DNA from 3 places in the Shewanella loihica PV-4 genome. Region 2 is predicted to be linked to each of the others. Evidence: predicted binding sites of a transcription regulator. Region 2 holds the regulator's gene; each other region holds the start of a gene.
The links. The regulator NrdR, encoded in region 2, represses ribonucleotide reductase genes. The targets are predictions, from matches to a motif close to AAACACNANATNTNGTGTTT.
Positions count from the first base shown of each region.

Region 1: the regulator NrdR is predicted to act here: its motif matches at 2,449-2,468, upstream of nrdD (anaerobic ribonucleoside-triphosphate reductase).
Region 3: the regulator NrdR is predicted to act here: its motif matches at 1,693-1,712, upstream of nrdA (class 1a ribonucleoside-diphosphate reductase subunit alpha).

Region 1 covers NC_009092.1:2,877,398-2,888,328, forward strand. The annotation lists gene nrdG (anaerobic ribonucleoside-triphosphate reductase-activating protein) at 1-178, opposite strand, end outside; gene nrdD (anaerobic ribonucleoside-triphosphate reductase) at 300-2,417, opposite strand; gene SHEW_RS12675 (hypothetical protein) at 2,668-3,405, opposite strand; gene rssA (patatin-like phospholipase RssA) at 3,636-4,583, opposite strand; gene SHEW_RS12685 (DEAD/DEAH box helicase) at 4,810-6,153, shown strand; gene SHEW_RS12690 (DUF3010 family protein) at 6,470-6,910, shown strand; gene SHEW_RS12695 (M48 metallopeptidase family protein) at 6,986-7,492, shown strand; gene SHEW_RS12700 (peptidoglycan DD-metalloendopeptidase family protein) at 7,567-8,823, opposite strand; gene SHEW_RS12705 (AAA family ATPase) at 9,069-10,931, opposite strand, start outside.
Region 2 covers NC_009092.1:1,374,435-1,385,365, reverse strand. The annotation lists gene SHEW_RS06140 (GFA family protein) at 1-14, opposite strand, end outside; gene SHEW_RS06135 (phosphatidylglycerophosphatase A family protein) at 224-718, opposite strand; gene thiL (thiamine-phosphate kinase) at 721-1,677, opposite strand; gene nusB (transcription antitermination factor NusB) at 1,809-2,213, opposite strand; gene ribH (6,7-dimethyl-8-ribityllumazine synthase) at 2,228-2,704, opposite strand; gene ribBA (bifunctional 3,4-dihydroxy-2-butanone-4-phosphate synthase/GTP cyclohydrolase II) at 2,828-3,931, opposite strand; gene SHEW_RS06110 (riboflavin synthase) at 4,014-4,679, opposite strand; gene ribD (bifunctional diaminohydroxyphosphoribosylaminopyrimidine deaminase/5-amino-6-(5-phosphoribosylamino)uracil reductase RibD) at 4,686-5,846, opposite strand; gene nrdR (transcriptional regulator NrdR) at 5,885-6,358, opposite strand; gene glyA (serine hydroxymethyltransferase) at 6,483-7,736, opposite strand; gene SHEW_RS06090 (DUF3943 domain-containing protein) at 8,079-9,704, opposite strand; gene ettA (energy-dependent translational throttle protein EttA) at 10,016-10,931, shown strand, end outside.
Region 3 covers NC_009092.1:2,247,997-2,258,927, forward strand. The annotation lists gene nrdA (class 1a ribonucleoside-diphosphate reductase subunit alpha) at 1-1,561, opposite strand, end outside; gene SHEW_RS10080 (HAD family hydrolase) at 2,042-2,698, opposite strand; gene ubiG (bifunctional 2-polyprenyl-6-hydroxyphenol methylase/3-demethylubiquinol 3-O-methyltransferase UbiG) at 2,754-3,542, opposite strand; gene gyrA (DNA topoisomerase (ATP-hydrolyzing) subunit A) at 3,796-6,435, shown strand; gene serC (3-phosphoserine/phosphohydroxythreonine transaminase) at 6,566-7,660, shown strand; gene SHEW_RS10100 (amino acid aminotransferase) at 7,773-8,963, opposite strand; gene aroA (3-phosphoshikimate 1-carboxyvinyltransferase) at 9,353-10,633, shown strand; gene cmk ((d)CMP kinase) at 10,810-10,931, shown strand, end outside.

The sequences.
Region 1 (10,931 bases), 1.5 Mb from region 2:
TGAGATCCTTAATCACCTGCTCGAGCATAGCCTCGTCGAACAGATGGCCCGAGTCAGGATTCCAGGTCGACTGGTTGTAGCAGCCACGGCACTGATGCTCGCAGCCCGAGACAAACAGGGTCGCCCTGGTGCCGGGTCCATTGACCACGTCGATAGGAAAATATTGATGATAGTTCATGTGCCCCTCATACAAAGATAGCAAGTGCCCCGGGACGCCTTGCTATCTTCATCTTTTATTTCACTTTCTATATTCACTTTGCGCCAGCAGCCGAAACTTTGGTGCTGCTTAGCTCAGCTCATTAGAGATGCTTCACCCGGCGTTTAACTTCTTCCTGCTTACCATAGTTGAAGGGTCTGGCATCCGGGCTACCTAGGTAGCCACACACCCTGCGGGTCACAGACACCCGGCTCGGCTCATGGTTGCCACACTTAGGACAGGTAAAGCCCTTGCTGGTACAGCTAAACTCGCCGGTGAAGCCACAGTCGTAGCACTCATCAATCGGCGTGTTGGTACCATAGTAAGGCACCCGGCTGTAACTATAGTCCCACACATCTTCCAGCGCCTCGATATTGTGCTGCATGTTAGGGTATTCGCCGTAGCAGATGAAGCCGCCACTGGTGAGCGCCGGATAGGGCTGCTCGAAATCCAACTTATCGTACGGATTCACCTTCTTCTCCACATCCAGGTGGAAGCTGTTGGTGTAGTAGCCGCGATCCGTTACGCCGTCGATCACCCCAAAGGCCTCGGTATCCAGCTTGCAGAAGCGGCTACACAGGTTCTCGCTCGGCGTGCTGTAGAGGCTGAAGCCATAGCCCGATTCCTCGCGCCAACGTACGGTCGCCGCCTTGAGGTGCTCGATAATGGCAAGCGCCTTGCCGCGCAGGGCCTCGCTGTCATACACATGGGTCTCGCTGCCGTAGAGGGCATTGATGGTCTCATGCAGGCCGATGTAACCCAGGGAGATAGAGGCGCGGCCATTCTTAAAGATGCCGCTGATCTCATCATCAGCGCGCAGACGCACGCCACAGGCGCCTTCCATATAAAGAATTGGCGCTACCCTTGCCTTCACGCCTTGTAGACGCTCGATGCGAGTGTCCAGGGCACGGCGGGCCACCGCCAGACGTTCATCCAGCAGCTGATAGAAACGCGTCTCGTCGCCCTTAGCCTCGATGGCGATCCGCGGCAGGTTCAGGCTGACCACGCCAAGGTTATTACGCCCTTCGTGCACCAGCTCGCCCTCCTCCTCGTAGGTACCGAGGAAGCTGCGACAACCCATAGGCGTCTTAAAGGAGCCGGTGACCTTTTCGACCTGTTCATAGTTGAGGATATCCGGGTACATGCGCATCGACGCACACTTGAGCGCCATCTGCTTGATATCATAGTTGCAGTCGCCCGCCTTGTGGTTGATGCCGTCGCGAATGGCGAAGACCAGCTTAGGGAAGACCGCCGTCTTACGGTTCTTACCCAGGCCCGTCATGCGTACCTTCATCATGGATGACTGGATGAGGCGCGACTCCCAGGAGGTGCCCAGACCGAAGCCGAAGGTGACGAAAGGCGTCTGGCCGTTGGCTGTGTGCAGGGTGTTGACCTCATACTCCAGCGACTGGAAGGCGTCATGACACTCTTTCTCCGTCTGCGCCGTGGCAAAGGCCTTGGCGTCTGTGATCCCCCAGGTCAGCGCGACCTGATAGTGCTTGTCATAGCTCTTAGCGACGAAAGGCGCGAGCACCTCGTCGATACGGTTGATAGTGGTGCCGCCATAGATATGGCTGGCCACCTGAGCGATGATCTGCGCCGTAACCGCAGTCGCAGTCGAGATAGACTTAGGGGTCTCGATCTCGGCGTTGCCCATCTTGAAGCCATGGGTCAACATGCCGGCCAGATCGATCAGCATACAGTTAAACATGGGGAAGAAAGGCGCATAGTCGAGATCGTGATAATGGATCTCACCCGACTCATGGGCCGCCACCACATCCTTAGGCAGAATATGGCGTGTGGCATAGTGTTTGGCCACAATGCCCGCCAGCAGATCACGCTGGGTGGGGATCACCTTGGAGTCTTTGTTGGCGTTCTCGTTCAGCAGCGCCGCATTGCTCTGCTCGACCAAGCCACGGATCTCGCGGTTGAGACGGCTGCTCAACTCACGATGGATATCCCTGTCGTGGCGATACTCGATATAGACCCTGGCGAGTTGCTTATAGGGGCCTTCCATCAACTGATTTTCTACCGCATCTTGCAGGTCGTGAATATCCACCTGCTCGAGTTCGGCCACCGACTGGCGTACTTGTAGGGCCACCTCGGTGGCATAGGCAACATCATCAATACCTGCCGAACTTGCTGCAGCAACCACTGCATCTCGAATCCTTGTTTCGTCAAAAGGCGTGCGGTAACCATCCCGCTTAATAACCACTGGCATTGTTCAATATCTCCTCAAGTAACGGCCAAATTAACACCATATATAGTGTTAATATAGACGATGAACACAATATGTAGCGCATTAAGCTACAAGTTAGGCTCAAGTACCTTGATCCAGATCATTAATTTGCGGATGGAATTTTGTGACACAAGATTACTGCCAACTGGGCCACTTATCGTTAAAACTTGCCTTGACCCAGTCGGCAAAGGGAGCTAGATGCGGGATAAAAATGGGACAAGCTGTGAATAAATTACGTAATTCGTTTAGATAGTGCCAGATAACGCTGTAATTGCCCGGAAGCCTGTTGCGAACTTCCCGATGTGGCGGCCAATTGCATGGTGGATTTAAGCGCCTGCCACATCTCCTTGTCTCTGCTCGTCAGACCGTTATCGCCCTGTACAAACACCGACAGCTGGGCCGATACCCGCGCCGCCTTCTGGTTCAGTCCCTGAGTGTCGAGGCTGTCCATCTGCTTGAGCACAGACTCGGCGTCATCGAGCATGGCAATCATCACGCTATCGGGCTTACTCTCCTTGAGCTGCTCGCGCTGGCTGGCGATAAAGTCGAGCAGCGACGGCTGCGAGCCATCGCCCCTTGGGATCTCAAAGCCCGCCTGACTCAGGCGATTTAGCTGATTTTCCGACAAGATGCCGTCCTGATGCAGACGCTGAATTAACTTGGGAATATCACCGATACCAAACTGCCCCTTGGAGAAGAAGTCTTTAGCCATCGCCTCTATCTTCTGCGCCCGCTCGGCCCTTGGCGAGAGAAATACCGCCTCCTGGGGGATATCTGGGCCTGTCGTTTGCACCTTGGAGGCTTGATTTGACAGGGTCACCTTATCGCTGGCCGATGAGCCGTCGACATCACGTGTGTCCTGACCATGTGTATCAGGGCCATGTGTTTCTTGGCCGTGTGTTTCTAGGCCATAACTGTTGGCGATCAGATTGGCTTGTGAACCATTAATGGCCTGGCTAATTGAATTCATTGTCAATTTTTCGACTACTGCAGAGAAATATCCCTGCAAGTAGCAAAAACCAGGCCAGAGCTCCTAGCCAGAGCTCCTAAAGAGACAAGCCTTAGGGAATGCTAGCCGTTTATTTAAACAACTCCTGTTTATAAGGACTGACGCCTAAGGGCTAACAACTACGCACTCACGCCTAAAGACTATTACTTAGACTATTACTCAGGCTATTACTCAGGCTATTACTCAGGCTATCAGTGACGCTCAAGCTCATCGATACGGGCGCGGATAATATGAGCCACCTGCTTAACCGCCTCTTGTCCCGCCTCGATCGCCTCGCCCGCGCGATGGAACTCCATGGTGCCAATCTCCATCACGTTAGGGGTGATCAAGATATCCGGTGGATCCCCCATCAGGCGCACCCGCTTGTGGCGCTGCTCCAGGATATCCATCGACTGAGACATCACCGCCAACATGCCTGGCTCACTGCGATTACCGAGGGAAAACTTATCGGTCAAGCCGCTGACATAATCCCGTCCCCGGGCCAAGAGATCCATAAAGCCGCTCTCCAGTTCCTTCTCGGCTTTCACCTGCTCTGCCTGACTGGCCTTCACATCGGAAGAGATGGCCACGGGCAGCTGCTGATGGCGGGTCTTCCTGTGAGCGTTAAGATCCACGGCAATCACCAGGTCGACGCCCATTGCACGGCTCACCGACACGGGCACAGGGTTAACCACGGCGCCATCCACCAGCCAGCGCTCGCCAATACGCGCCGGCGGCAAGATCCCCGGCATGGAGCAGGAGGCTCGCACCGCATGACGCAGGCTACCCTGCTTGAACCAGATCTCCTGGCCGGTATAGAGATCGGTCGCCACCGCCGCAAAGGGCATCTGCATCTGTTCGATATCCAGATTGCCGATATGCTGCTGCATCACGTCGAACACCTTCTCGCCGCCAATTAGCCCGCCCTTGCGCCAGCTCAGATCCATCAGGCCCAGCACATCCCAGCTGGAAAAGCTGGTCACCCAGGCCTGTAGATCGTTAAGGTTATCTTGCGCATAGGCGGCGCCCACCACGGCGCCGATAGAGCAGCCGGCCACCTTATTGGGAAAGACTCCCATGTTCGCCAGCTCGTTTAGCACCCCTATGTGGGCCCATCCTTTCGCCGCACCACTGCCCAGTGCAATGCCGATATTCGCCATCTTCTCTGTTACTCTCCCTGGGACGCGAGCCGCTTGAGCAAGCCGCGTCTTAATGTCTTTAGTTTTCATCATAAGCCAAACCATGACGCCGCACAGCCCATAGCGGTAAAAATTAATCTAAGCGCTGAGCCTTAGCATTGACTGGCGACGGGTCAGCGCGCAAGTCGTGGCTGAATCGCTCACGGCGATGTATAATGCGCCCCTATCTATATTTCGGAGCACAGCATTGCAATTTTCAGATTTTTCACTCGATAAACGTCTACTGACCAGCCTTGAACACATGGGCATCGACACGCCGACCGAGATCCAAACGCAATCGATACCCGTAGGCTTATCGGGAAGAGATCTTATGGCATCGTCTAAAACGGGCTCGGGCAAGACCCTGGCCTTCCTGTTGCCAGCAATGCAGCGCGTCATCGCCACCAAGGCGCTAAGCAAGCGCGATCCCAGGGTGTTGATCCTACTACCGACCCGAGAGCTGGCCACCCAGGTCTACAGTCAACTGCGCCTGCTGGTCGCCAACACCCAATACAAGGCGATCAAGATCCTCGGCGGTGAAAACTTTAACGATCAGGCCAAGGCCCTGGCGAGAGACCCCCACTTCGTGGTGGCAACACCGGGCCGTCTGGCGGATCACTTAGCTCAGCGTCACCTGTACCTCAACGGACTCGAGCTGCTTATCCTGGATGAGGCCGACCGCATGCTGGACCTGGGCTTCGCCGAGCAGCTCAGGGCCATCAACCAGGCCGCCGATCACAAGCGTCGCCAGACCCTGATGTTCTCAGCAACCTTAGATCACGGTCAGATCAACGAGATTGCCGCCGAGCTGCTCAAGGAGCCGGAGCATGTGGCCATAGGCGCCTCCCATGTGGAGAACCAGGATATCGCCCAGAAGATCTACCTGTGCGACAACCTGAGCCACAAGGAGCAGCTGCTCACCCGTCTGCTACAGCTTGAGCCCCACAAGCAGGTGATCATCTTCACCGCGACCCGTGGCGATACCGACCGCCTGGCCGGCGTGCTGGCCGAACAGGGCTTTAGCACCAGCTCCCTCAGCGGCGAGCTGAAACAGGCGGCGCGCAACCAGATCATGGACCAGTTCAGCCGTGGTCAGCAGCAGATATTGGTCACCACAGACGTGGCCTCCCGCGGCTTGGATCTGCTTAACGTATCCTTGGTGATCAACTTCGACATGCCAAAGTTTGCCGAAGAGTATATTCACCGTATCGGTCGTACCGGCCGCGCCGGCGCCAAGGGCGATGCTATCTCCCTGGTCGGGCCGAAAGACTGGGTCAACTTCAAGCAGGTACAAAACTTCCTGCGTAAAAGCTTTGAGTTCAGCGAGCTGGAGGAGTTGGCGCCTAAGTTTAAGGGGTTAAAAGACAAACCGAGCCAGGAGAAGCGCTTAGGTAAGCAGCAGGCGAAACCTAAGGCCAAGACGGCTAAGGCCGCCAGCAGCACCAAGCCGACTAAGCCGCGGGATAAGCGCTTTATCACAGGCGTCGATGTGGGCGATGCGCCAATGCTTAGAAAGCCCAAGGCGAAACTGCAGGATACGCCTGAAGATTAACGCTAGGCCCCGAGCCAAAAAACTATGATTTGCGGTCACTTAGCGGGCACTTAGCGGTCACTTAGTATTCACTGAGGGCCGCTTTTTATTGCCCGCTCTATCTCTTGTCTATCTGTTCTCTATCTGCTCACTATCTGTTCTGTATTTGTTCTACATCTCCCGACGCCAATCCTGTCGGGCGGTTATCTATGGCACATGTCACCCTATTTAAATCAAGCGGCAGACGATAGCGGCGATTTTCACCTAACAACTAGTGCTCAATCGGGCCAATTAAGGTTACAATAGCCGCCATTGATTTTTTTATATTAGGGTTATCATGAGAGTTTGTGGCGTTGAGTTAAAAGGTGGCGAAGCCATCATCTGTTTGTTGAGCTATGAGGGTGAGACCTTTAACATCCCAGATTGCCGTTCTCGCTCACTGACCATCTCTAATTCGGCCAGCACTGAGTCGATCAAAGAGTTCCACTTCGCCTTCAGCAAGCTGATGCAAGACTACAAGGTCGATCAGGTCGCCATCATAGAGCGCGAGCAGAAAGGCAAACTGGCGGGCAGTGCCACCAGCTTCAAGATGGAGGCGGCGATTCAGCTTTGCGGCCTGCCGGTACAGCTGATCTCACCAGTCAACATCAAGGAGCAGCTCAAGCGCAATCCACCTATGGTGGATTTCGAAGGACTGGATCTCAAGCGTTTCCAGAAGAGCGCCTTCGAGGTCGCCTACTGCTACCAAAACAAGTGCATCTTCGCCAAGAAAGATTAAGCCTATTGCCGGGCGCATCCCGCCCGGCGTTATCTAATCGCTTCACCTCAGCCGTCATCCACTAGGCTTTCGCTTATGTCATCACTGCCCTATCTGCAAGGCTATCGGCCCGAGCTTATCAGCCAGGTCAAGGAACTGATCGAGACTAATCGACTGAGAAGTGTCCTCGAACGCCGCTATCCAGACAGTCACACGATCCGCAGCGACAAGGCCCTGTACGACTACACCATGGCGCTGAAGAACCGCTATCTCAAGAAGTCTTCGCCCCTGAGTAAGGTGATCTTTGACGATAAGATCACTCTCAAGAAGCAGGCCCTGGGATTGCACAGCTATGTCGCCAAGAATCACGGCGGCAAGACCAAGTCGAAGAATGAGATCCGCATCGCCGCGCGCCTCAAGGAGGTGCCCGAGCCCCTGCTGCGTATGGTGGTGGTACATGAGCTGGCGCATCTTAAAGAGAAGGATCACAACAAGGCCTTCTATCAGCTCTGCTGCCATATGCAGGGCGACTACCATCAGCTGGAATTTGACCTGCGGCTATGGCTCACCATGCTGGATCTCGAGGCCCAAGAGAAAGGCTAAGCATAAAAAACGCCACATCATGTGGCGTTTTTCTATTCGATAAGCAGTTAAATCAATCGGTATTAATTAGCTTTTTAGCTCTGGCCCATCATCATCTGGCGCACCTTGACCAGCTGAGCAAACTCGCCCATCTGCTTCTTCGACAGCTTACTCGCCATAGGAATATCCGCCTTCATAGGATCCACGGGGCGGCCATTGATATGAAACTCATAGTGCAGATGTGGCCCTGTGATGCGGCCCGTCTTACCCGACAGGGCGATCACCTGGCCTCGAGACACCCTCTGTCCCTTGTGCACCAAGGCCTTCGAGAGATGCAGATAACGGGTACGGTACTTGTTGCCGTGATCGATCACCACATATTTACCCGCATATCTATGGTCGGTCACCAAAGAGACGATGCCATCGCCAGGGGCTATCACCTTAGTGCCAATCGGCGTGGCGAAATCTGTGCCGTTATGGGGCGCGGTGCGACCCGTAACCGGATGGTGACGATGGCGATTAAAGCGCGAGCTGACACGGTAGTTCTTCTGTAGCGGCACACGCTGGAAGGCCCTTGCCAGGCTGCGGCCCTGATCGTCATAGAAGTTGCCGTCGCTATTTTGGTAGGCGTTGATCGTGCTGCGGCCACGTTCTATGGTAATGGCGAGAATATCGCTATTACCCGTCACCTCACCATCGATATATTGATCGCTCTTAAGTACAGAGAATCGGTCGCCCGCGCGCAGATCACGAGCAAAATTCAGCTTCTCTTTCAGCAGGGTCTCGATGCGCTGAATCTCGCCGGCATTCAGGCCGATACGCTGAGCCGACAGATAGAAGGAGCCCTGGATCTCACCGCTTAAGGCCCTGTCCTGCCAGATCCCCTCGATATTGATCTCATCGACGCTGAATCCCCCCTCCTCGTAACGGCTAAACACCACCTGGCGCGCGGCATTGAAGTAGAGTTCGAGTTTCTCCAGCTGACCCGAGTCATCGAGCCAGAAACGTATGATGTTGCCGGGTTTGAGGGTATCGAGGGCCAGGATATTCAGATCCGCCTCTAACACCTTGTACATGGTCTGCTGATCCACATTGGCTTCGACAAACAAGCCACTGAGGGTATCACCGGATACTATGGTCTTAACAAAATCAGCATGAGACACGGTTTCGACCGCTTCGTCGCCCAGGTGGAGGTTAGTCACCAGAGACTCAATATCCAGCGCCACCGGAATGCGTTGTGGCAGGGCCTGTTTCTGGCTTGGCCAAAGCAGCGCCGCGCCCACGACCAGCCCGGCCGCCAATAAGATCTTCTTATGGGGCGAGGGTAATGCCATGATACGGGATTGAGACATGCTCAAAAAAGAAATTTTACCTGCGCGCAACCTGTGCCTCATTTTTCATTATTATGCTTATCATTAGACCCCAAAACCCCATAAAACATGGGGTCGATGCCAAGTTATATCAAAAATAACGGCATTTACAAACCGATCGACAACACAATTTAATGGAATAAACAGAGGTTTTTGGCGACCAAACAGACAAAAAAACTAAAAAGGTGCTGAAAATCCCACTGATATCAGCACCCTTTCAATCCAGGTTAAGGTAAAACTAATTTAATCTCGCTACCCTCGGCACTCTTAAGGATATCGATGCGGCTAGCGATCTGCTCCTTCATCTCGGTCACATGGGAGATCACCCCCACCATGCGACCCGCAGACTGAAGATCCATCAGGGTTCTGATGGCCAGCTCGAGGGAGTCCTGATCCAGGCTGCCGAAGCCCTCATCGATAAACAGGGTATCGAGCTTAATGCCGCCGGCATAGGCCTGCACCACATCCGACAGCCCAAGGGCCATAGACAGGGCCGCCATAAAGCTCTCGCCGCCACTCAGGGTCGCCACAGAGCGCACCTTGGCGGTGTAAGCATCTTCCACCTCCAGCTCAAGGCCAGAGGCCTTGTTACCCTTGGCCCGCTCCTCCTTGCGCAGCAAGCGATAGCGCCCCTTACTCATCAGCTGCAACCTGTGGCTGGCTTCCAGCAAGACATCATCGAGCAATACGCTCAGCACGAAGCGTTGCAGGCTTATCTTGTTACCCGTGTTGCCATTGGCCACATCGGCCAGGGTGCCGACCACGGCGTATTGCTGCTCGAGAGCGCCGGCCTTAAGATCCAGCGCCTTGAGCTGCTCCTGGGTTTGACTTAGCTGAGCCGCCCTGGCGCTCACCTTCTGCCACTGAGCTAAGGCCTGCTGCATCACCTGCTCGGCGTCCATTTTTTGCTGCTCGAGCGCACTCATATCCGGCGCCTCACAACCGGCTAAGGCCTCTTGGAGCTGAGACAGGTTGGCCTGATGAGTGATAAGCGCCTGCTCGAACGCCTTAATCTGATTGGACAACTCGGCCTGCTCGGCCTCGGTCAGGCAGGCCTGCTCGAAGGCGGCAACGCTTTCAAATTCCGAAGTCGCTAGCGCCTGTTGGAAACTCAGGCTCTCCTGCTCCGCAAGGGCATTCACCTCACCAAGACGACGGCTGGCCGCCTCCAGCGAGGCCTTGGCCGCCGCATTATCCTGCTCCGCCTTGGCATGGGCCGCCCTCACCGATTGCTGGCGCGCCTTAAGCTCATCGATAGTCTTGGTAAGATCGGCAATGGCCGTGCTGAGCGTTGCAACGTCGCTAAAGCCCTGTGGAATGGCCGCACTTATCTGCTGATACTGCCCCTTGTCGCTGGCCAGCTGCTCGGCCAGTTTGCCGTAGTGGGCACGCGCTTCATCCAGCGCGGTTTGTAGTTCTCGTCCCTGGTGCTCGCTGCGCTCGAGCTGAGTCTCTAACTGGGCAAGTGATTGCTGCGCCGCCTTGGCCCGCTCGAACCCGTCGCTGAGCTCTGCAAGTCGCGCCTGATGCTCATCAAACGACAAGCCTGCCGCCTCGCCAAGCTCCTCCTGTAGCAGAGATGCACTTAGTTGCAGGTTCGACAGGGATTGCTGGAGCAGCTTATACTCGCTTCTGGCCTGATGCAGCAAATTGAGCGCGTCGCTCTCTCGCTGCTTAGCCTGGGCCAGCGCCTCGTCGCTCGGCAGATCAAATTCGCCCATGGCAGGCTCTGGATGTTCCAGGCTGCCACAGACGGGACAAGGCTCGCCCGGTGATAACTCTGCCGCCAGGCGCGCGGCCTGACCGCGATGCCAGCTAAGCTCCAGACGCTTATGGGCATCGATTGCCTGCTTGTGCTTTTCGGCAAGCTCACTGCCTGCTGTCTTAGCCGCCGTTAACTTTTGCTCGAGGGCCGCGATCTCCAGCCCTTGCTGCTGCCAACGCTCAAACACTTTGAGCTGGGCGCGGCCGTCGCTCAGAGATTGTTGCAACGCGAGCTGCGGCTCGGCGTCACGTTTTAGGATCTCGCGGCGACTCACTATCTCCTGGCGGGCCTGATTAAGCTCGTCTAACTGTTTGGCGCTCTGCTT
Region 2 (10,931 bases):
CTCTCATCATCCATAACCTGTCTCCTCCTGCCTGAAAGCAACTAAAAGTTAAACTGAGCATGCAGTCAGCGCAGCAACAAATCAAATTTTTGCTGCTGTGCTAAAAACAAAAATCCTGACTGTCTTGGCGCAGTGGCCTTCGACACTCGGGACTTAATTTGAACTAATTTTGAACTTAACTTGAACTCAATTTGAACTTTATGACAATTGGACAAGCCAATTACTATCCAACCAGGTAGACAATTCCCTGCAGGCACAAAAACGCAAACACACCGGCGAGCACGTCATCTATCATGATGCCGATACCGCCATGCACCTTGGCATCCAGTACCTTGATGGGCCAGGGCTTGAGGATGTCGAAGAAGCGAAATAGCCCGAAGCCAACCGCCACCCAGAGCCAACCCGCTGGTGCGGCAATAAGGGTAATAAGCAGGCCCGCGACCTCATCCCAGACGATGGCACCGTGGTCATGTACTCCCATATCCTTAGAGGCCTTGTCGCAGATATAGAAACCGGCAAGCACGCTAAGGAGCGTCAGTCCCAGATACCAGCCCAGGGGCAGCCCGGCCATGAGTAGATAAAGGGGAATTGCCGCCAGGGTGCCGAAGGTGCCAGGCGCCTTAGCGGCGAGGCCTGCGCCAAAGCCCAGGGCCAGGAAATGAACAGGGTTTGCTAGAGAAAGCTTTTTAAGAACCGGATCGGTCGACCATAACTGCATGTTTAAAAGTGCTCGAAACCAAATTGAGTCGGTGTGTAGGGCTCGCCATCCTTGATGAGGCGCAGCTTATCGCCAGTGCCGATCTGACCAACCTGTGTAAAGCTCACACCGGCATGGGCCAGGGCCGTCTCCAGCGCGCCACGTTGAGCCTCCGGGACGGTAAACAGCAGCTCGTAATCCTCACCACCCGTTAGGGCATAACCCAGCGCCTCGGTCTCAGCCAAAGATTCACGCATCTGAGCCGACAGGGGCAGACGATCCACATCCACCACGGCACCCACCGCCGAGCGCTTGAGGATATGACCGATATCCGAGACAAAACCATCGGAGAGATCGATGGCGCTCGAGGCCAATCCTCTAAGCGACTGACCCGCAAGCACTCTTGGGGTTGGGAAATAGTGGCGTTGAATAAAATACTCCCTCGCCTCCCCGTCGATATTGAGCTTATCACCCAGAATCGCCAACCCCACGGCCGAATCACCGAGGGAGCCGGTCACATAGATCCAGTCGCCATTCTTGGCGCCGCCCCTTGTATGGGCCTTGCCCTCTGGCACTTGGCCATTGATGGTGATGGTGATCGACTTGGGGCCGCGGGTAGTATCGCCGCCCACCAGGGCAACGCCGTAATACTGCGCCGCCTCATTCAGTCCCTGACTAAACTCCTCCAGCCAGGTCTCATCCACCTCAGGTAGGGTAAGGGCAAGCGTCATCCAGGCGGGCTCTGCGCCCATGGCGGCGAGATCCGACAGGTTAACCGCCAGCGCCTTGTAACCCAGTGCCTTGGCGGGCATGTCGGCATAGAAGTGTACATTTTCAACCAGGGTGTCGCAGGAGATGGCAATCACCTTGTTCTCGGCGGGCTGGACCAGGGCGCAGTCGTCGCCGATCCCCAGGTGCACATCGCGGCGGGTCTGGCCAAGGTTAGCAAAGAAATGATCGATTAATTTAAACTCTTTCACAGTCTTAAGAACCATAGTAAGGGTTAATCAGCTAGCACACTTTTAAGCGAAGACAACATCGAGCGAACGAAGGCGACGTCGAGGCTAAACCTGAATATAAAAAACGGCATCCTGGGACGCCGTTAATTGTATCACTTTTTAGCGACTATCTTGTCGAGAATGCCGTTAACGAACTTGTGACCATCTTCGGCCCCGAAGGCCTTGGCCAGCTCGATAGCCTCGTTGATGGCTACCTTGTAAGGCACATCCTTACGGAAGGTCAGCTCGTAGGTCGCGATGCGCAGCACCGCCTTCTCGATAGGCGAAACCTCATCGAACGGGCGCTCGAGGTGAGGCATAATCAACTCATCCAACTGAGCCGATTTGGTCGTGGTGCCTGATAGCAATTCACGGAAATAGCTAACGTCGACGCCATCGATCTTCTGCTCGGTGAGAAATTCATGCTCCACGTCGGCAACATTATTGCCGCTTAGCTGCCATGAATAGATAGCTTGTACCGCTAGACGACGGGCTTTACGGCGCTCTGAAGGTTTCATCTTGGTTCCTAATCTTACAACTGCTGTTCTAGTTCTTGCAGAACATTGACCATCTCTAGCAGACCAAGTGCCGCTTCGCCGCCCTTGTTACCCGCCTTAGTACCAGAACGCTCGATAGCTTGTTCAATGGTATCTGTGGTCAATACACCGAATGACACAGGAAGGTCGAACTCAAGCGCTATTTGAGCCAGCCCCTTGTTACACTCGCCTGCAACAAAATCAAAGTGTGGCGTACCACCACGGATCACGGCGCCCAACGCTATGATGCCGTCAAATTTACCACTTGCCGCCACACGACGGGCTGCCAGTGGCAGCTCTACGGCACCCGGTACGCGGACAACGGTAATGTTGTCGTCGGCGACCTGACCGAAGCGCTTCAATGTATCCACCGCGCCTTCTAGCAGACTTTCAACCACGAAGCTGTTAAAACGTGAAACCACTATGGCCACTTTGGCGTTTTTCGACTCGATATTACCTTGAACTACGTTCATTTATCTTACCTAAATTAGCTTAACAAACCCGGCACGGGAAAAAAGAGGCGGTATGATACCACAGCCCACCGCGTTGATCCCCATGCAATTTAACTCAATTCGATGAATTACAAGCAGACTAACTTATTCTGCAATGTATTCAGTTACTTCCAAGCCGAAACCCGACAGCGAATGGTAACGTTTAGGCGAGCTGAGCAGACGCATGCTGGTCACGCCCACATCGGCCAGGATCTGCGAGCCCACACCCACCTGACGTGAGGTGCCTTGCCACTGCGCCGGTGCGCCGACTTCCCCCTTGTCTTCCGCCTCGAAGGCCTTCACCTTGGCCACCAACTCTTCGTTGCTCTGCTGATGACCCAGCACCACCAAGACGCCGCCTTCATCGGCGATACGCGCCATGGCTTTTTCCAGCGGCCAGCTACGCTTCTCATCGCGCTCAGAGTGCAGCAGATCATTGAAGGTGTTTTGCAGGTGCACACGCACCATAGCGTTAGCCTGAACTTCACCCTTCACCAGCACATAATGCAATTGGTTATCTATGGTGTCGCGGTAGGTGATCATGTTGAACTCGCCGAAACGGGTCGGCAGCTTGCACTTGGCCTCGCGCACCACTGTCGTTTCCTTGGTGTTACGGTATTCGATGAGATCGGCGATGGTGCCTATCTTGAGGCCATGCTTCTCGGCAAACACCTCAAGATCTGGACGACGCGCCATGGTGCCATCTTCGTTGAGGATCTCGACAATCACCGCCGACGGCTCATGGCCTGCCAGACGGGCCAGGTCGCAACCCGCCTCGGTATGACCGGCGCGGATCAGCACCCCGCCCTCTTGGGCCATCAGTGGGAAGATGTGACCTGGCTGCACGATATCCGACGGCTTGGCGTCACGGGCCACGGCGGCCTGTACGGTAACGGCTCTGTCATAGGCCGAGATACCAGTGGTCACCCCTTCGGCCGCCTCGATAGACACGGTGAAGTTGGTGGAGAACTGGGCATTGTTGTTGCTCACCATCAGCGGCAGGTTGAGCTGCTCGCAGCGCGCCTTGGTCATGGTCTGACAGATGAGGCCACGGCCATAGGTGGCCATGAAGTTGATCGCCTCGGGCGTCACTAGGTTAGCGGCCATGATCAGGTCGCCTTCATTCTCTCTGTCTTCGTCATCCATCAAGATAACCATCTTACCCAGACGGATATCTTCGATAATCGCTTCTATGCTGTGTAGTGCCATTGTTAGACCTTGATTTATTAGACCTTGAAATATTCTTATAGTAAGAGTTATTTAATCTGCTATTGGCTGGGATTGCCAGCGTCTATCTTAAAAAGCCGGAGCGAGCTAACAGATCCATGGTGACCTCTGAGCCTTTGGCTGGATTTTCCTCTGCCGCCTGAAAACTCAGTAGGCGCTCCAGGTGCCGGGCGATCAGATCCACCTCGATATTGACCCTGTCGCCCGCCTTCAAATCGATAAGCGTGGTTTCGCTGGCGGTATGGGGCACTATGGTCAGACGAAAACGCTCGCCGTCCACCTCGTTCACCGTCAAGCTGACACCATCTATGGTGATAGAGCCTTTGTGGGCGATATAGCGCGCCAGCCCCTTGGGCGGCGTCAGCCAGAATTCGATCGCCTTGCCGCGATACTGTCTGTCATCCACGCTAGCCACGCCATCGACGTGACCGCTCACCATATGACCGCCGAGGCGGGTCGTCGGCGTCACCGCCTTTTCCAGGTTGACTTTCTGTCCCACCTGATAATGGGCAAAGCCGGTAAGGGCCACGGTCTCGGCTGAGATATCGGCCACATAGCCGTCGGCCATCTGCTCGACCACGGTCAGACACACGCCATTGGTGGCGATACTGTCACCGAGTTTGACGTCACTTAAGTCCAGCTTGCCGCTAGCCACCGTCAGGCGAATATCATCGCCGCGACGCTCAATTTTTCTCAGGCTGCCAACAGCCTCGATGATCCCAGTAAACATGACTAACTACTCTTTATCGCTCGGTAAATGATTGTGACTCAATTGAAAGGTGAGGCGTCTGTCGGCCCCGATCGCACGCTCGTCGCAAAGCTTGAGCGCAGGCAGCTGCGTCATCTCAGTATAGTCCGGCAGTGCCAGCAGGTTACGGCCATGGCCGCCTAAGATTTTCGGCGCCTGATACAGCACCAGCTCGTCCGCCAGCCCCTGCGCCATGAAGGCGCCGGCCAGGGTCGCCCCAGCCTCGACCATCACGCTGTTAAGCTGAGATCCCAGATGTTCCAGCAGCGCCTTTAGCGGCACCTGCCCATTGTCGCTTGGCAGTTGCAACTGACTCACCTGCTCGGGCCAGGCGCTCGCCACGGCCTCGGGATAGGGCTGACAGCTCACCAGCAGCACGGGGGATTGTGTCTCAAACAGTTTTGCCTTGGCACCTAGGCGCGCGCGGGAGTCGAGCACCACGCGAAGTGGCTGACGAATGTCGGCCTCGGTTAACTGCTCGGACAGGCTGCCAAGCTCCAGATGACGTACATTCAGGCTAGGGTCGTCGGCCAGTACCGTCTCTATGCCGGTCACGACGGCATCGAAACGGGCGCGCATACGCTGCACGTCACGGCGCGCCTCTGGCCCTGTGATCCACTTAGAGACGCCGTTAGAGAGCGCCGTCTTACCATCCAGGCTGGTCGCAAGCTTGATGCCGACCCAAGGCAGGCCGCTGCGCATCCGCTTCATGAAGCCTGGGTTGAGTGCTGCGGCCTCTTCCTGGTGCAGACCCACCTCGACGAGAATGCCTGCATCTTGGAGCATCTTGATGCCACGGCCAGATACCTGAGGATTAGGGTCGGTCACCGCCACCACCACGCGGGAAACCTCAGCTTTGATCAGCGCCTCGGCGCAGGGCGGCGTTCGGCCATAATGGCTACAGGGCTCTAAGGTTACATAGGCGGTGGCGCCTTTGGCCTTATCGCCAGCCATACGCAGCGCGTGCACCTCGGCGTGGGGGCCGCCGGCGGCGATATGAAATCCTTCACCCACCAGGGTCTCCCCTTGGACTATTACGCAGCCGACATTAGGGTTGGGACTGGTGGTGTATTGCCCCTTGCGGGCCAACTTAATGGCACGCGCCATCATCTGGGAATCAAATTTGGACCAGGCCATGCTCATCGCCATCTCTTGAGAATAATTGGGGAAGCCCAGATACGCATCGATTACGACTTACCCGACTTGCTCTTATCGTTTTGCAATTTGGCAATCGCCTCGCCGAACTCGGAGACATCTTCGAAGGCGCGGTACACAGAGGCGAAACGGATATAGGCCACCTTGTCGAGATTGACCAAGTGATCCATCATCAGGTTACCTATCATCTTAGAGGTCACTTCACGCTCGCCCGTGGCTCTCAGGGTCGATTTTATCTTGCTTAGCGCCTGCTCTATCTCGTCCATCGACACGGGGCGTTTCTCTACCGCCCTCAGCATGCCGCCGCGCAGCTTGTCTTCGTCGAAGGGTTGGCGGCTACCATCTTGTTTAACCACACGCGGCATCACCAGTTCGGCGCCTTCGAAGGTGGTAAATCTCTCGTGGCAAAGTAGACACTCGCGGCGACGACGTACTTGATGACCATCGGCCACCAGACGAGAATCGATCACCTTAGTGTCGGTTGCGCTGCAAAACGGACAATGCATTGAGCCTCCAGCAAATGCTAATCGGTATCTTGGGGAGCTTTCCCTTGAAATAGATACAAAAATGGCCGCTACCAATATTAAATCAGTAGCGGCCATCGGAGTTTACCCGATTTACCCCTTAAGGTTAACCGTAAACAGGGAACTTAGCGCACAATTCAAGCACCTGGTTCTTCACGCGCTCGATAGTGGCTTCGTTGTTGATGTCATCTAACACATCACAGATCCAGTTGGTCAGCTCAACCGCTTCGGCTTCTTTGAAGCCACGACGTGTGATGGCTGGCGAACCGATACGCAGGCCCGAGGTCACGAAAGGTGAACGTGGGTCGTTAGGTACTGAGTTCTTGTTTACCGTGATGTTGGCACGGCCCAGCGCCGCATCGGCATCTTTACCTGTAATATCTTTAGCGATCAGGTCCAGCAGGAACAGGTGGTTTTCGGTGCCGCCAGAAACCACATCAAAACCACGCTCGATGAAGGTGTTAGCCATCGCCTTAGCGTTAACTACTACCTGCTGTTGATATTCCTTGAACTCAGGAGACAGCGCTTCCTTGAAGGCTACCGCCTTACCCGCGATAACGTGCATCAATGGGCCACCCTGACCACCTGGGAATACCGCAGAGTTCAGCTTCTTGTACAAGTCTTCATCGTTCGCCGCAGACAGAATAATACCGCCGCGAGGACCGGCTAGGGTCTTGTGAGTAGTAGAAGTTACCACGTGTGCGTGTGGCACAGGGTTTGGATAGACACCGGCTGCGATAAGGCCTGCAACGTGCGCCATGTCGACAAACAGGTAAGCGCCAATCTTGTCGGCGATTTCACGCATGCGCGCCCAGTCGACGATACCAGAATAGGCAGAGAAACCACCGATCATCATCTTAGGCTTGTGCTCAACGGCCAGACGCTCCATCTCGTCGTAGTCGATCTTGCCAGACTCGTCGATGCCGTAAGGAACTATGTTGTATAGCTTGCCAGAGAAGTTTACTGGAGAGCCGTGCGTCAGGTGACCGCCGTGAGCCAGGTTCATACCCAGAACGGTATCGCCTGGTTGCAGTAGCGCCATGTAGACTGCGCTGTTAGCCTGTGAGCCGGAGTGAGGCTGAACGTTAGCATAGGTCGCACCGAAAAGTTCCTTGGCGCGTTCGATGGCCAGGTTCTCAACGATGTCGACATGTTCACAACCACCGTAGTAACGCTTGCCAGGATAGCCTTCGGCGTACTTGTTCGTCAGCTGAGAACCTTGAGCCTCCATCACGCGAGGAGAGGTGTAGTTCTCCGAGGCGATTAGCTCGATGTGCTCTTCTTGACGACGAGTCTCTTCCTGGATCGCTTGAAACAGTTGCGGATCAAAGTCAGCGATGTTCATCTCTTTTTTCAGCATTGGTCACTCCAGCTGTGAAAGTCTTATAAGGTAGGGTTGCGCGGTATTCTACAGTGCATTCGATCACAATCCCAGCATTTGCGACATGAAATTAGTTGCGATTCAGGCTGAGAAATGTTCATCAAAATGCACCTTAGGACAAAAGTGGGGTTAAGGTGGCCTGATTTGCCAAGACTCCTTTTTTGCAAGGGACAAAATGGCTGGTTTACAGCCTTTTGAACGAAAACACTGTTTTAATTACCCAACAAAAATGACGGCACTGGGCCGTCATTTTGCATTAGTAATGGTAATCAGCAATCGTAATCAGTAATGGTAATCAGCAACCGTGATCAGTCATGGTACTCAGTAGTAGTATTCGAGTTGCAGCCAGCTGCGCTGCTCGCTGTCATCGAGGCGGCTGTAGATCCCCGGATTGTCTATGCCATGGATCTCACCGCTACGGTCGATCCGCTCATGGTGCAGGCTCAGGGTCAGATCCTTACTGATGCCATAGCTGAGATAGATCTCATATCTGTCTCTGGCATCGTCGAAGTCCAGATCGCTGTTATTGGGGTTCCACTGGGGCGCGCGCTCGTTCTCTTTGTCGTTGATCGAGCTCCAGCGCTGGGACTTAAGCTTCATGCCTAGTAAGAGATTACGATAGCTGGCCTCCAGCGACAGGTTAAAGGTGTGGCCCCAGGCATAGCCATATTCCCCCTCCCAGAGCACAGACTTGGTGCCCCAGAAATGCCGTCCCTGGGAGAGATAATCTTTGGTGGCGAAAGGCTTCACCATGGCAAAGTCACCAAAGAGATCGCCGCGCAGGTCGATACTGATATCTTGATTGGACCAGTTGGCCCCCATCGACAGGCCCAGCAGGTTGACCACGGCGTAGAAATCTTCATCCAGCTCCAGCCCCAGGCTGGTATATTCCATGCCCGTCGATGGGCCGACATAGAAGCTGTGAGACCAGTCGCTGGCGAGCCCGCCGCCTTTATGTTTGCGCCCGTAGCTGCCCAGCAAGAGTTGCGTGGCCATCTGCCACTCCTCCACACCTTCCTGAGAAACCGCTGTCTCCATCATCATCTCGACCCGGCTCGGGGTGCCGCTGAGGGTATCGTATTTCCCTTCGCGGCTGTCGATGGCCGCACGCATCCCCAGCATCGCCATGGTACTGCTAACATCCGCCTTGTCTTTGCTGGCGTAGCGCACGCCGGTATACACAGAGAAGCTGTCTTGGGTCTGACTGCGATCGAATCGGTTGGGGCTCGGGTAACCAAACCAACCTCGTAGCGTGCGCGAAGGGTTAAACAGATAACTTAGGCCGGTTGGCAACCAGCCCTCTTTGGCGGCCAGCATCTCGGAAAACTGAAACAGGCTCTCCCCCAGCACGGCGCCGCCCCAGGTGGTGACTATCTGATCGTTGATACTCACCACTTCCTTATACTCGGCAAACACCTCCCAGATGGTGGAGGCGGCAAAGGTGCCCAGGGTCGACTCGTAGTAGTTGAAACCGTGGTTACGAAACGCCTGATAATAGAGGGCGCCGGCGTAGGCGTGGCCCCAGTTCATGCCGATATCGTTATCGTCATACTTCCAGGAGGCCCCCGTGGTCAGCCTGTCGTAGAAAAACTCCGCCGCATTGCCATCTATCTCATAATCGAAATCATCTTCCATGGCCTCTGAGCCTGTCTTGTACAGCAGCTCGCCAAGCACCAGCACGGTTGAGAGTTCCAGTGTCGCGCCCCACCAATCCTTCTCGCTGGGTGAAAGCGGCAAGTCTATGGTCTCTACCGGCGCAATCTGCGCCGGCTCATCCGCTGGCCGCTGCACTTGAGACGCAGAGGCTAAGGCATACGCCAATTGGCCTTGGGCTGGCGCTTTTTGAACAGGCTTGGCTTGTGCTGACTCGGCATGTGCGGCAAGTGGCAATAACAGGCAGGCACCACTTAACAGGGAGGCGGCAATAACAGGTGATGTGGCTTTCAAGATCAATCCCTTATCTTTATCGTTATTCTTATTCTTGTGTTCTTTCTTCAACGCTTGAGGTCAAAGCTTTTAATCGATGCTTTTTATCAGAAACTGTGTTCATCCGCTTAATTCATGGCGCCTAGCGTTTAGCTATGCCCCCTTGAGCGGCTCAGGATGTTAACAATTTTTACAAGATGTCACAAAACAAAAACTTCTCATCATAGAACATGGCGGCGAGGCCAGCGAAAAGGGACCGAAAATCCGATTTAAGTTCTAAGGCGATTACAGTAGAATTGCCCCCATTGTTTCGTCAGTGAGTAAACTTTTTTATGGCTCAGTTTGTATACAGCATGCTACGCGTGGGCAAGATAGTCCCGCCGAAGAAGCAGATCCTCAAAGATATTTCCCTAAGCTTTTTCCCCGGCGCCAAGATCGGTGTCTTAGGCCTTAACGGTTCGGGTAAATCCACCCTGCTGCGCATCATGGCCGGTATCGATACCGAGATCGAGGGTGAAGCGCGTCCGATGCAGGATCTTAAGATAGGTTACCTGCCCCAGGAGCCTAAACTAGATCCTCAGCAGACAGTGCGCGAAGCGATCGAAGAAGCGGTAAGTGAGGCCAAGAACGCCCTGACCCGTCTCGATGAGGTTTACGCCCTATACGCTGAACCAGATGCCGATTTCGACGCCCTTGCCAAGGAGCAGGGTGAGCTGGAAGCCATCATCCAGGCCCAGGATGCCCACAACCTGGACAACATTCTCGAGCGCGCCGCCAACGCCCTGCGTCTGCCGGACTGGGACGAAAAGATTGAGGTATTATCAGGGGGTGAGCGTCGCCGTGTGGCCATCTGTCGCCTGCTGCTTGAAAAGCCAGACATGCTGCTGCTGGACGAACCGACCAACCACCTGGACGCCGAGTCTGTCGCCTGGTTAGAGCGCTTCCTGCAAGAATACACGGGTACCGTTGTGGCCATTACCCACGATAGATACTTCCTCGACAACGCCGCCGGTTGGATCTTAGAACTCGACCGTGGCGAGGGTATCCCATGGGAAGGCAACTACTCTTCTTGGCTAGAGCAGAAAGAGGCCCGTCTGAAGCAGGAATCGGCTGCCGAAAGTGCCCGCCAGAAGACCATCGCCAAGGAACTCGAGTGGGTTCGTCAAGGTGCCAAGGGCCGTCAGTCAAAGGGCAAGGCACGTATGGCACGTTTCGAAGAGCTGAACACCAACGACTACCAGAAACGTA
Region 3 (10,931 bases), 870 kb from region 2:
CAAAGTTGATCACGCCTATACCCAAGGTACGACGGTTCATCGAGCCCTTATGTGCCGAGACGATCGGGTAGTCCTGATAGTCGAGTAGACTATCGAGCGCGCGCACGGCCAAATCTGCCAGGCTTTCCAGCTCATCAAGTTTCTTGATGGCACCCAGGTTCAACGCAGATAGGGTACACAGGGCGATCTCACCATCGGGGTCGTCGATGTTGTTCAGCGGCTTGGTTGGCAATGCAATCTCAAGACACAGGTTCGACTGACGTACCGGGGCAACCTTAGCATCGAATGGGCTATGGGTATTACAGTGATCGACGTTCTGGATATAGATACGACCGGTAGAGGCACGCTCCTGCATCATCAGGGAGAAGAGTTCTACCGCCTTGATCTGCTTCTTACGTATGCTCTCATCCTGCTCATACTTCACATACAGACGCTCGAACTCTGCCTGGTCTTCGAAGAAGGCATCGTACAGGCCTGGTACATCTGATGGACTGAATAGAGTGATCATGCCGCCCTGAATAAGACGTTGGTACATCAGCTTGTTCAGCTGCACGCCGTAGTCCAGGTGACGAATACGGTTATCTTCGACGCCGCGGTTGTTCTTAAGTACCAGCAGAGACTCAACTTCCAGGTGCCACATAGGGTAGAAGAGGGTTGCCGCGCCGCCGCGAACGCCGCCTTGAGAGCAAGACTTCACCGCGGTCTGGAAATACTTATAGAAAGGCAGACAACCTGTATGGAATGCCTCGCCGCCGCGAATTGGGCTACCCAGCGCTCGGATACGACCGGCGTTGACCCCTATGCCCGCTCGTTGCGACACATACTTCACAATAGAAGAGGCGGTCGCATTGATTGAGTCTAAGCTGTCGCCACACTCGATCAGCACGCAAGAGCTGAACTGACGTGTAGGTGTACGCACACCTGACATGATAGGTGTCGGTAGCGAGATCTTAAAGGTCGAGGTCGCGTCATAGAAATCTTTAACGTACTGAAGACGCGTCTCTCTCGGGTAGTTGGCGAACAGACAAGCCGCAACCAGAATATAGAGGAACTGCGCACTCTCGTAGACTTCGTGAGTCACACGGTTTTGAACCAGGTACTTACCTTCCAACTGCTTAACCGCGGCATAAGAGAAGTTCATGTCGCGCCAGTGGTCGATATAGCTGTCGAGCGTATCTAATTCTTCGCGGCTATAGTCGTTCAGAATATGCGTGTCATATTTACCCAGCTCAACCAACTTCACCACATGGTCGTATAGCGAAGGCGGCTCAAACTGGCCGAAGGCTTTCTTACGCAGGTGGAAGATAGCCAGACGTGCAGAAAGGAACTGATAGTCTGGAGACTCTGGCGAGATAAGGTCGGCAGCGGCCTTAATAATGGTTTCGTGGATCGCTTCAGTTGGGATTCCATCATAGAACTGAAGGTGTGAACGTAATTCGACTTCCGATACTGAGACGTTATTCAGTCCTTTGGCCGCCCAAGTGATCACTCGGTGGATCTTATCGAGATCGATGGTTTCACGTTCGCCACTGCGCTTCGTGACTTGCATATTGCTGTTCATTGAAGATAAGCCTTGAATTAAATATCGCTGGGAGGGAAAACTCCGCCCTACGTTTCCATGTAAAAACAATCGAAGATGTTAAAAAAAGTACCTGAGCACTACTGCAGTTCTAGTGGCTTCGACCGCCGCCCATACACAAGATATGGTGTTTTTTCTTTTATAGGATACAAGATAGTGAGGTTGGTGGGATATTGCAAGCGGGTTTTTAGGGGACAAGTTGTGGATATCTTGGGGGTAAACCAAAGGGTTAGTAACGGCTTACCTTTAACCCTTGTTTTCAATTACGATAGCACCGGCGGGTCAAGTTTTAGGCGACTGATTCGCCCTATCATGAAAGCTAAAATATTGGCCAGATCCCCGGGATCTTTTTGCGTCGAAAAAGGATCGCGATCTCAGCTTCGACGACTTTTTACTGACGTGTCACACGCTCTAGCACCAGAGCGCGTGATGCATCTCATTTAATTGTGACTTAACCGCCACTTAGCCCTGTCTTAGGAGTTCAAGCACGGCGACTGGGGTGTCGAAGCCAAAGTCGTGCGGCCAGAGGTGCGCCTCATCATTGTTTCCAATATAACCCCAATGGGCGATGCCCCCCAGCATGTCGCTATTGCGGGCCGCTTCTAAGTCTCGTTTGGCATCACCTAGGTAGAGAATTCCCTGGCAACTGACGCCAATTTGCGACGCTGCCAAACGCATAGGCGCCGGATGGGGTTTACTCTGAGTGGTGGAGTCGCCGCTGATGATGGCCGGCATCTTGTTGGCTAACGCAAGCCTATGCAGCAAAGGCCGTGCAAAGCGCGCTGCCTTATTGGTGACGACGCCGAAGGGGATCTGTTGGCCGCTAAGGTGCTCGAGCAGGGCGCTCATGCCATCAAACAGCTTGGCCTCTTGGCCGTTAACATTATGGTAGTGCTCTAACAGCGCCTGCTGGATGGCCGCTTTTTCCTCATCATTAAGATGAGGCTGGGCGGCGTTAACTAACGCCAGGCTGCCATGGGAAGCGGCAAAGCGAATATCTTCCAGATGTTGGCTCGGCAGCCCAAAGTCTTTTAGCGCCAAGTTAAGCGCCAGCACAAGATCCGGCGCCGTATCCACTAAGGTGCCGTCGAGATCAAACAGCACTCCTTTTATTTGCATAGTAGCAGTGCGCTTACCATCGATTGTCTTAGTATTAGCACTTGGCAGGATTTGATCAGTCATCCTGCTTAACCGTGGCGATCATATAGTTGACATCTAGCGACTTGGTGTAGCGGAAGATCTCCGTCAGCGGATTGTAGGTGATGCCGGTCGCATCGACACACTCGAGATCTACCGCATCCGCCATGCCAATAAGTTCGGCAGGTTTGATGTACTTCTTATGATCATGAGTACCTACCGGTAGCATCTTAAGCAGGTACTCGGCGCCAATCACAGTCTCTACATAGGCTCTGATGTTGCGGTTGATGGTCGAGAAGAACACATAGCCGCCCGGCTTAACCATATCGCTACAGGCCTTGATAACAGAGGCCGGGTCGGGCACATGCTCGAGCATCTCCATGCAGGTGACCACATCATACTGGCCCTGATGACTATCTCTATGATGCTCCGCCGTGTCCTGGATATAGTTGATCTCAACGCCCATCTCTAAGGCGTGAAGCTTTGCTACATCGAGGGGCTCGGCGCCCATGTCCAAACCATCTACCCTGGCGCCAAGACGTGCCATGCTCTCAGAAAGAATACCGCCGCCGCAGCCAACATCCAGCACACGCTTACCAAACAGACCGCCAACGGCTTGATCGATATAGTTGAGTCTCAGGGGATTGAGCTTATGAATGGGCTTAAATTCTCCTTCGGGATCCCACCAAGTGGCAGCCATCTTCTCAAACTTAGCGATTTCTTGTGGATCGACATTGGCATTACTAGTCTCAGAAAAATTTGTCTCAGAAAGGTTAGACACGGAGAGTCCTCTGAAGGGAATAAATGATGTAGCTATTATACCCATCGCCTTAGATAAACAAAGGAGAACCCGGCGAAAATGTCTGCTTTGTCATCAGATTGCTGTTAAAGCGCTCATCTTGGTCAAAACGAGCCGGGGTTTTGGGTGGTAAACAGATATTTGGCGTGAAATTTCAATAGGGTCTAGCGCCTTTAAATATCTGTGTTAGAATGCCAAATCACGTTTTCAGGCTTGGTAAAATATTGCCTGGTTTTTAAGCAGTATTTTGTCGGCTAAATTTCAAGGGATCGAGCAGTTTATGACTGATCTGGCTTCATCTATAACACCAATTAATATTGAAGACGAATTAAAGAATTCATATTTGGATTACGCCATGAGCGTGATCGTCGGCCGTGCGTTACCCGATGTACGTGACGGTCTAAAGCCGGTTCATCGCCGCGTATTATTCGCGATGAACGAGTTGAAGAACGATTGGAACAAACCTTATAAGAAGTCGGCGCGTGTCGTCGGTGACGTTATCGGTAAATATCACCCGCACGGTGACTCTGCGGTTTACGACACCATCGTTCGTATGGCGCAGCCTTTCTCTATGCGCTACACCCTTGTCGATGGTCAGGGTAACTTTGGTTCGGTCGATGGCGACGCCGCGGCGGCCATGCGTTATACCGAAATTCGTATGGACAAGCTGGCGCATCAACTGCTGGCTGATCTAGAGAAAGAAACCGTCGATTATGTACCAAACTATGATGGTACTGAGCAGATCCCAGCGGTATTGCCAACCCGTATTCCGGCCCTGCTGGTAAACGGCTCATCGGGCATCGCCGTAGGTATGGCGACCAACATTCCTCCTCACAACCTGTCAGAAGTGATCTCCGGCTGTTTGGCGCTGATCGATGAGCCAAGTCTCTCTATCGAGCAGTTGATGGAACATATTCCAGGGCCAGACTTCCCAACGGCGGCGATCGTCAACGGCCGTAAAGGTATCGAAGATGCCTATAAGACGGGTCGTGGAAAGGCGGTCATGCGTGCCCGCGCAACCGTTGAGACTGAAGACAACGGTCGTGAGCGCATTATCGTTACCGAGATCCCGTATCAGGTAAACAAGGCGCGTCTGATCGAAAAGATCGCCGAGCTGGTAAAAGATAAGAAGATCGAAGGCATCAGCGGCCTACGCGACGAGTCAGACAAAGACGGTATGCGTATCGTTATCGAAGTGAAGCGTGGCGAAGTGGGTGAGGTGATCCTCAACAACCTCTACGCCCAGACGCAGCTGCAGACCTCTTTCGGTATCAACATGGTGGCCCTGACCAATGGTCAGCCTAAGTTGTTTAACCTTAAAGAGATGCTCGAGTGCTTCATCCTTCACCGTCGTGAAGTGGTGACCCGTCGTACCGTATTCGAACTGCGTAAGGCTCGCGAACGTGCTCATATCCTTGAAGCACTGGCGATTGCACTGGCAAACATCGATCCTATCATTGCGCTTATCAAGGCGTCACCAACCCCTGCCGAAGCCAAGACTAAGCTGGTTTCTCAAGGCTGGGCCCTTGGCAATGTACAAGGCATGCTGGAGAAGGCAGGTGATGATGCGGCGCGTCCAGAGTGGCTGTCGGCAGAATTCGGTATTCGTGATGGTCTCTACTATCTGACTGAGCAACAGGCTCAGGCGATTCTGGATCTGCGTCTGCACAAGCTGACCGGTCTGGAACATGAGAAGATCCTAAGCGAATATGAAGAGCTCCTAGAGCTGATCGCAGCCCTGCTATATATCCTCCGCAGCCCTGAGCGTCTGATGGAAGTGATTAAAGAAGAGCTTCAGGAAGTGCTGGAAGTGTTTGGCGATGAACGCCGCACCGAGCTTAACGCCTCTGCGGTCGACATTAGCCTTGAAGATCTGATCAACGAAGAAGATGTAGTCGTGACCCTGTCGCATCTGGGTTACGCCAAGTATCAGCCTTTGAGCGATTACCAGGCCCAGCGCCGTGGTGGTAAAGGTAAGGCCGCGACTAAGGTGAAAGATGAAGATTTCGTCGAGAAACTGCTAGTTGCCAACACCCACGACACCATCTTGTGTTTCTCTGACTTCGGTAAGATGTACTGGCTCAAGGTGTACCAACTGCCGCTGGCAAGCCGTCAGGCCCGTGGTCGTCCTATCATCAACCTGCTGCCGCTGGCGGAAGGTGAGCGCATTACCGCTATCTTGCCGGTGCGTGAATATGACGCCGACAAGTATGTGATCATGGCGACCTCTCACGGCACCGTGAAGAAGACCTCGCTGGATCAATACTCTCGTCCAAGAGCCAACGGTATCATCGCCGTTAACCTGAAAGATGGCGATCAGCTGATCGGCGTCGACATCACCAACGGTGACAACGAGGTGATGCTCTTCTCCAACGAAGGTAAGGTCGTTCGCTTTAGCGAAGATCAGGTTCGTGGCATGGGTCGTACCGCGACAGGTGTTCGCGGTATCAAGCTCGAAGATGGCCAGAGCGTGGTCTCGCTCATCGTACCTAAGAACGACGGTGCAATCCTGACCGTTACCGAGAACGGTTATGGTAAGCGTACCGAGTTGGATGAATACCCAGCCAAGAGCCGCGCGACCAAGGGTGTAGTCTCGATCAAGGTGAGCGAGCGTAACGGCGCCGTCGTCGGAGCGGTACAAGTACTCGAAAACGACGAGATCATGTTGATCAGCGACAAGGGTACCCTGGTTCGTACACCGGCATCTGGTGTATCGACTATTGGTCGTAACACTCAGGGTGTGACCATTATCCGTACGGCAACCGACGAGACGGTAGTGGGACTGCAGCGTATCGATGAGATCCAGGATGAACAGGAGTTTGACGAAGAGGGCAACCCTATCATCACGGATACTGTCGAAGAGCAACAAGTCGAAGGCGAAGCGCCCGAGGCTGAGCCAGACGTTGAGCCAAATGAATAACGTTTAGCGAAATTAACGGGCGTCCTTATGGACGCTCGTTTTGTTTCGGCAAGTGAAACCCGATAATAAAATACGCCAATGGCATTTAATCTGACGCAACACAGTTGAAAGAAGAGCAAAGGAGAAAGCAGTGAGCGCGACATATAATTTCTGTGCAGGGCCGGCCATGTTACCTCAGCCCGTGATGCAAAAAGCACAAGAGGAGTTATTGGATTGGAACGGGCAGGGTGTCTCCGTGATGGAGATCAGCCATCGTAGTAAAGAGTTTATCGCGCTTACCGAGCAGGCCGAGGCCGACATCAGAGACTTGATGAATATTCCCAGCAACTACCATGTGCTCTTTATGCATGGTGGTGGTCGCGGACAGTTCGCCGCTGTCGTGAATAATTTATTGGGTGAACAGGGTAAGGCCCTCTATCTGGTCGATGGCAGCTGGTCATCTGCGGCGGTTGAAGAAGCCAAAAAACTGGCCGGCGACGCCCAAATAGATACATTAAACATTGTCGAAAAAACTAATGGTATCAGCCGTATCGTGGTGCCAGATCTTAACGAAATCAAACAGGATTATCGTTACCTGCACTACTGCCCAAATGAGACGGTAGATGGTATCGAAATTTTTGAAGAGATAAATTCGCCTTGGCCGATTGTTGCCGACATGTCCTCAAACATCATGTCTCGCGAGATTGATGTCAGCCGCTATGGACTCATCTATGCTGGTGCGCAGAAGAATATCGGGCCATCGGGCTTAAGCATTGTCATCGTTCGCGACGACTTACTTGCGTATCCGCAGCTCACCCAGGCGTCTATCATGGACTATCGCCTGGCCGTAAAACATGACTCCATGTTCAACACGCCGCCGACTTTTGCCTGGTATCTGGCTGCCGAAGTTTTCAAATGGCTCAAGGCTCAGGGTGGGGTGGCGGAGGTTGCCAAGGTCAATGATCGTAAGGCCGAGACGCTCTATGCCTATATCGACAGCGGCGATTTCTATGAAAACCGCGTCGCGGTTGCTAACCGCTCGAAAATGAACGTGACCTTCTATCTGAAAGATGAGTCGTTGAACGAGCCGTTTTTGGCAGAAGCTAAGGCCGCAGGCTTAGTAGCGCTAAAGGGTCATCGCAGTGTCGGCGGTATGCGCGCCAGCCTCTACAACGCCATGCCATTAGTGGGTGTCGAGGCCTTGGTGAGCTTCATGAAAGCCTTCGCCGAAAAACACGTTGCCTAGTTTTAACGTGCTTTTACGGTAAAAAGAGTCGTAAAAAAGCTCTGTTAATCAATGAATCAAAAACAAAAAGGGGACCAAATGGTCCCCTTTTTTTATGAGTTTTCAGGCTGTATTACAACACCTTAGCGATAGACTCCGCCAGATAGTCCACATTGCCTTCACCAATACCAGCGATGCTGATCCGGCTCGAATCGACCATATAGATGCTGTGATCCGCCTGAAGCTTAGCGACTTGTTCTGGGGTAACGCCCAGGAAGGAGAACATGCCTTTTTGCTTGGCAATAAAGCTAAAGTCTCGGGTGACGCCTTTTTCGATCAGCTTATTGACCAGCATGGCACGGTTGCCGTTAATGCGATCGCGCATGACCTTCAACTCATCGAGCCATTGCTGTTTAAGTTCGCTGGAGCCCAGAATCGTCTCGACGATGGCGGCGCCATGAGCCGGGGGCATAGAGTAGATGCAGCGCACCACATAGAGCAGTACCGAATAGGCCACATTGGCCGAATGACTGTCTTTGCCGACGATAGAACAGGCGCCGATTCGCTCACGATAGAGGCCGAAGTTTTTCGAGCAAGAGCTACACAGGATCATGTCATCGACGTTTGCGGCCATCTGGCGCACGCCGTAGGCATCTTCATCGACACCATCGCCAAAGCCTTGGTAGGCCATGTCGATAAGCGGCGTGAACCCCTGTTGCTTGGTCAGCGCGATCACCTGATCCCACTGCTCGTTAGTGAGGTCCATGCCGCTTGGGTTGTGACAGCAGGCGTGGAACAAGACCACATCGTCGGCGCCAATCTGGGAAAGGGCTGCCAGCATCTCGTCAAATTTCAGAGTCTTGTTTTGATAGTCATAGTAAGGGTAGGTCTTAACCTTAATACCGGCCGCCTCAAACAGACCCGTGTGGTTGGCCCAAGTCGGGTCACTCACCCAGATCACGCTATTTGGGTTAACACGCTTGATGAAATCGGCCGCGACGCGCAGGGCGCCCGTGCCGCCCGGAGTCGATACAGTGCGAATGCGATCGGCTAGCAGCGCAGGGTTGTCCTGGCCAAACGCCAATTCGCCCATTAGCTGGTTAAAGGCAGGAGAACCTGTTGGGCCAATGTAAACTTTGGTTGCCTCTGTGTCGATACGGTGCTGCTCGGCGCGTTTGACACAGGCTAAAATCGGGGTGTTTCCCGCTTCATCCTTGTATACACCTACACCCAGATCCACCTTGTTTGCATGGGGATCTTCACGGAATTTAGTCATTAGCCCTAGGATAGGATCGGCGGGCATAGGGGAAAGATTCTCGAACATGGCTCCAACTACCTTATGTCTTGTTACAGGCCCTAAATGGCCTTCGCTGTGCGTAGCCTTAGGATAAACTAATTTTGCGCGGAATTTACAGCGCAATGCGAGATTTTATCGAAACTTAAACTTGGCAAATTTTCATGCCAGTGGGGGGAGACTGGTCTGCTTTTGGCGAATTTTTGTGAGCATGCAAAGTGCTAAGAAAGAAAATTACTCATTAAAGGCCATAAATCGTAAAAAAGGGTTGAATAGTCCGCCTCAATCAGTAATTTTATAACCACGAGGCTCAGGTCTATTGAGCAGATGGCCATTTTGTCGTGATGGCAAGTTTTTAGTATCTAACAGTATCAATAATCCGCGGTCGATTCTGGCTGCAACCAATTAAGAAGTGATTAATGAAACAACTACGACTCAATCCCATATCTAAGGTTCATGGTACCGTGAATATTCCCGGTTCTAAGAGTATCTCTAACCGCGCTCTGTTATTGGCGACCTTAGCTGAAGGGAAAACCCGACTGACCAATCTGCTCGATTCTGACGACATTCGTCACATGCTTACTGCCCTCAAGCAGCTCGGGGTTAATTATCAATTATCTGACAATAACCGGGTTTGCGAAGTCGAGGGGCTGAGCGGCGTGATTAATAGCGACACAGCCCAGACACTGTTTCTGGGTAATGCCGGTACGGCGATGCGCCCCTTATGTGCTGCGCTGACCTTAGGCAGCGGCGAATTTACCTTAACGGGCGAGCCGCGAATGGAGGAGCGTCCCATAGGTGATCTGGTCGATGCCCTTAACGCACTTGGCGCCGATATACGCTACCTGAAACAGCCTGGCTTTCCGCCACTGACCATTAATGCCACCGGACTCAATGGCGGCGATGTTGAGATCGCAGGCGACCTTTCCAGCCAGTTTTTAACCGCGCTGCTGATGGTAACGCCGCTTGCCAAGGCCCAGGTGAATATCAAGATTAAAGGCGAGCTGGTCTCCAAACCTTATATCGACATCACTATCGCGTTGATGGCGCAGTTTGGCGTGACCGTTATCAATCACGACTATCAGCGCTTTGAGATCCCTGCAGGCCAGAAATATGTCTCCCCCGGCACTGTGCTGGTTGAAGGCGACGCCTCATCGGCCTCATACTTCCTGGCGGCGGGAGCCATTCAGGGCGGTGAGGTTAAGGTCACCGGCGTTGGACTGAAAAGTATTCAAGGGGATGTTAAGTTTGCCGAGGTGCTCGAAGCCATGGGCGCACAGATAGAGTGGGGCGACGATTTTATCATCGCCAGAAGTGCGCCGCTGCATGGGGTGGATCTCGACATGAACCACATCCCGGATGCTGCCATGACCATAGCGACAGCGGCGCTGTTTGCCACAGGCACCACGACGCTGCGTAATATCTATAACTGGCGCATCAAGGAGACGGACCGTCTCGCTGCCATGGCCACCGAACTGCGTAAAGTCGGCGCCGAGGTAGAAGAGGGCCATGATTATATTCGCGTCACGGCGCCGGCTCAGTTAAATACGGCCGATATCGATACTTATAACGATCATCGCATGGCCATGTGTTTCTCGCTGATGGCCTTTGCCGATTGTGGCATTACCATCAACGATCCTGATTGTACTTCCAAAACCTTCCCCGACTACTTCGCCCAGTTTGCGGCGCTTGCCCAGTAGCCTCAGTCTCTCACCGCGGGTCAGTGTTTTTGACCCGCGATAATAAGTGATCCAATTATGTTAATTCGTAACTTTTTGCCGCTTTATGATTGCTTTTAGTTTATAATGCGCGCGCAGTTTTTTCGTGGACGACATTCAGGATCTTTAGGGAAGATAGATTTAATTTGGAGAATCATATGTCACAACGGGCTCCCATCGTCACTATTGACGGCCCAAGCGGTGCAGGTAAAGGCACTATTAGTCAGATACTTGCTTCGCGTTTAGGATGGAAGCTGCTTGATAGCGGTGCCATATATCG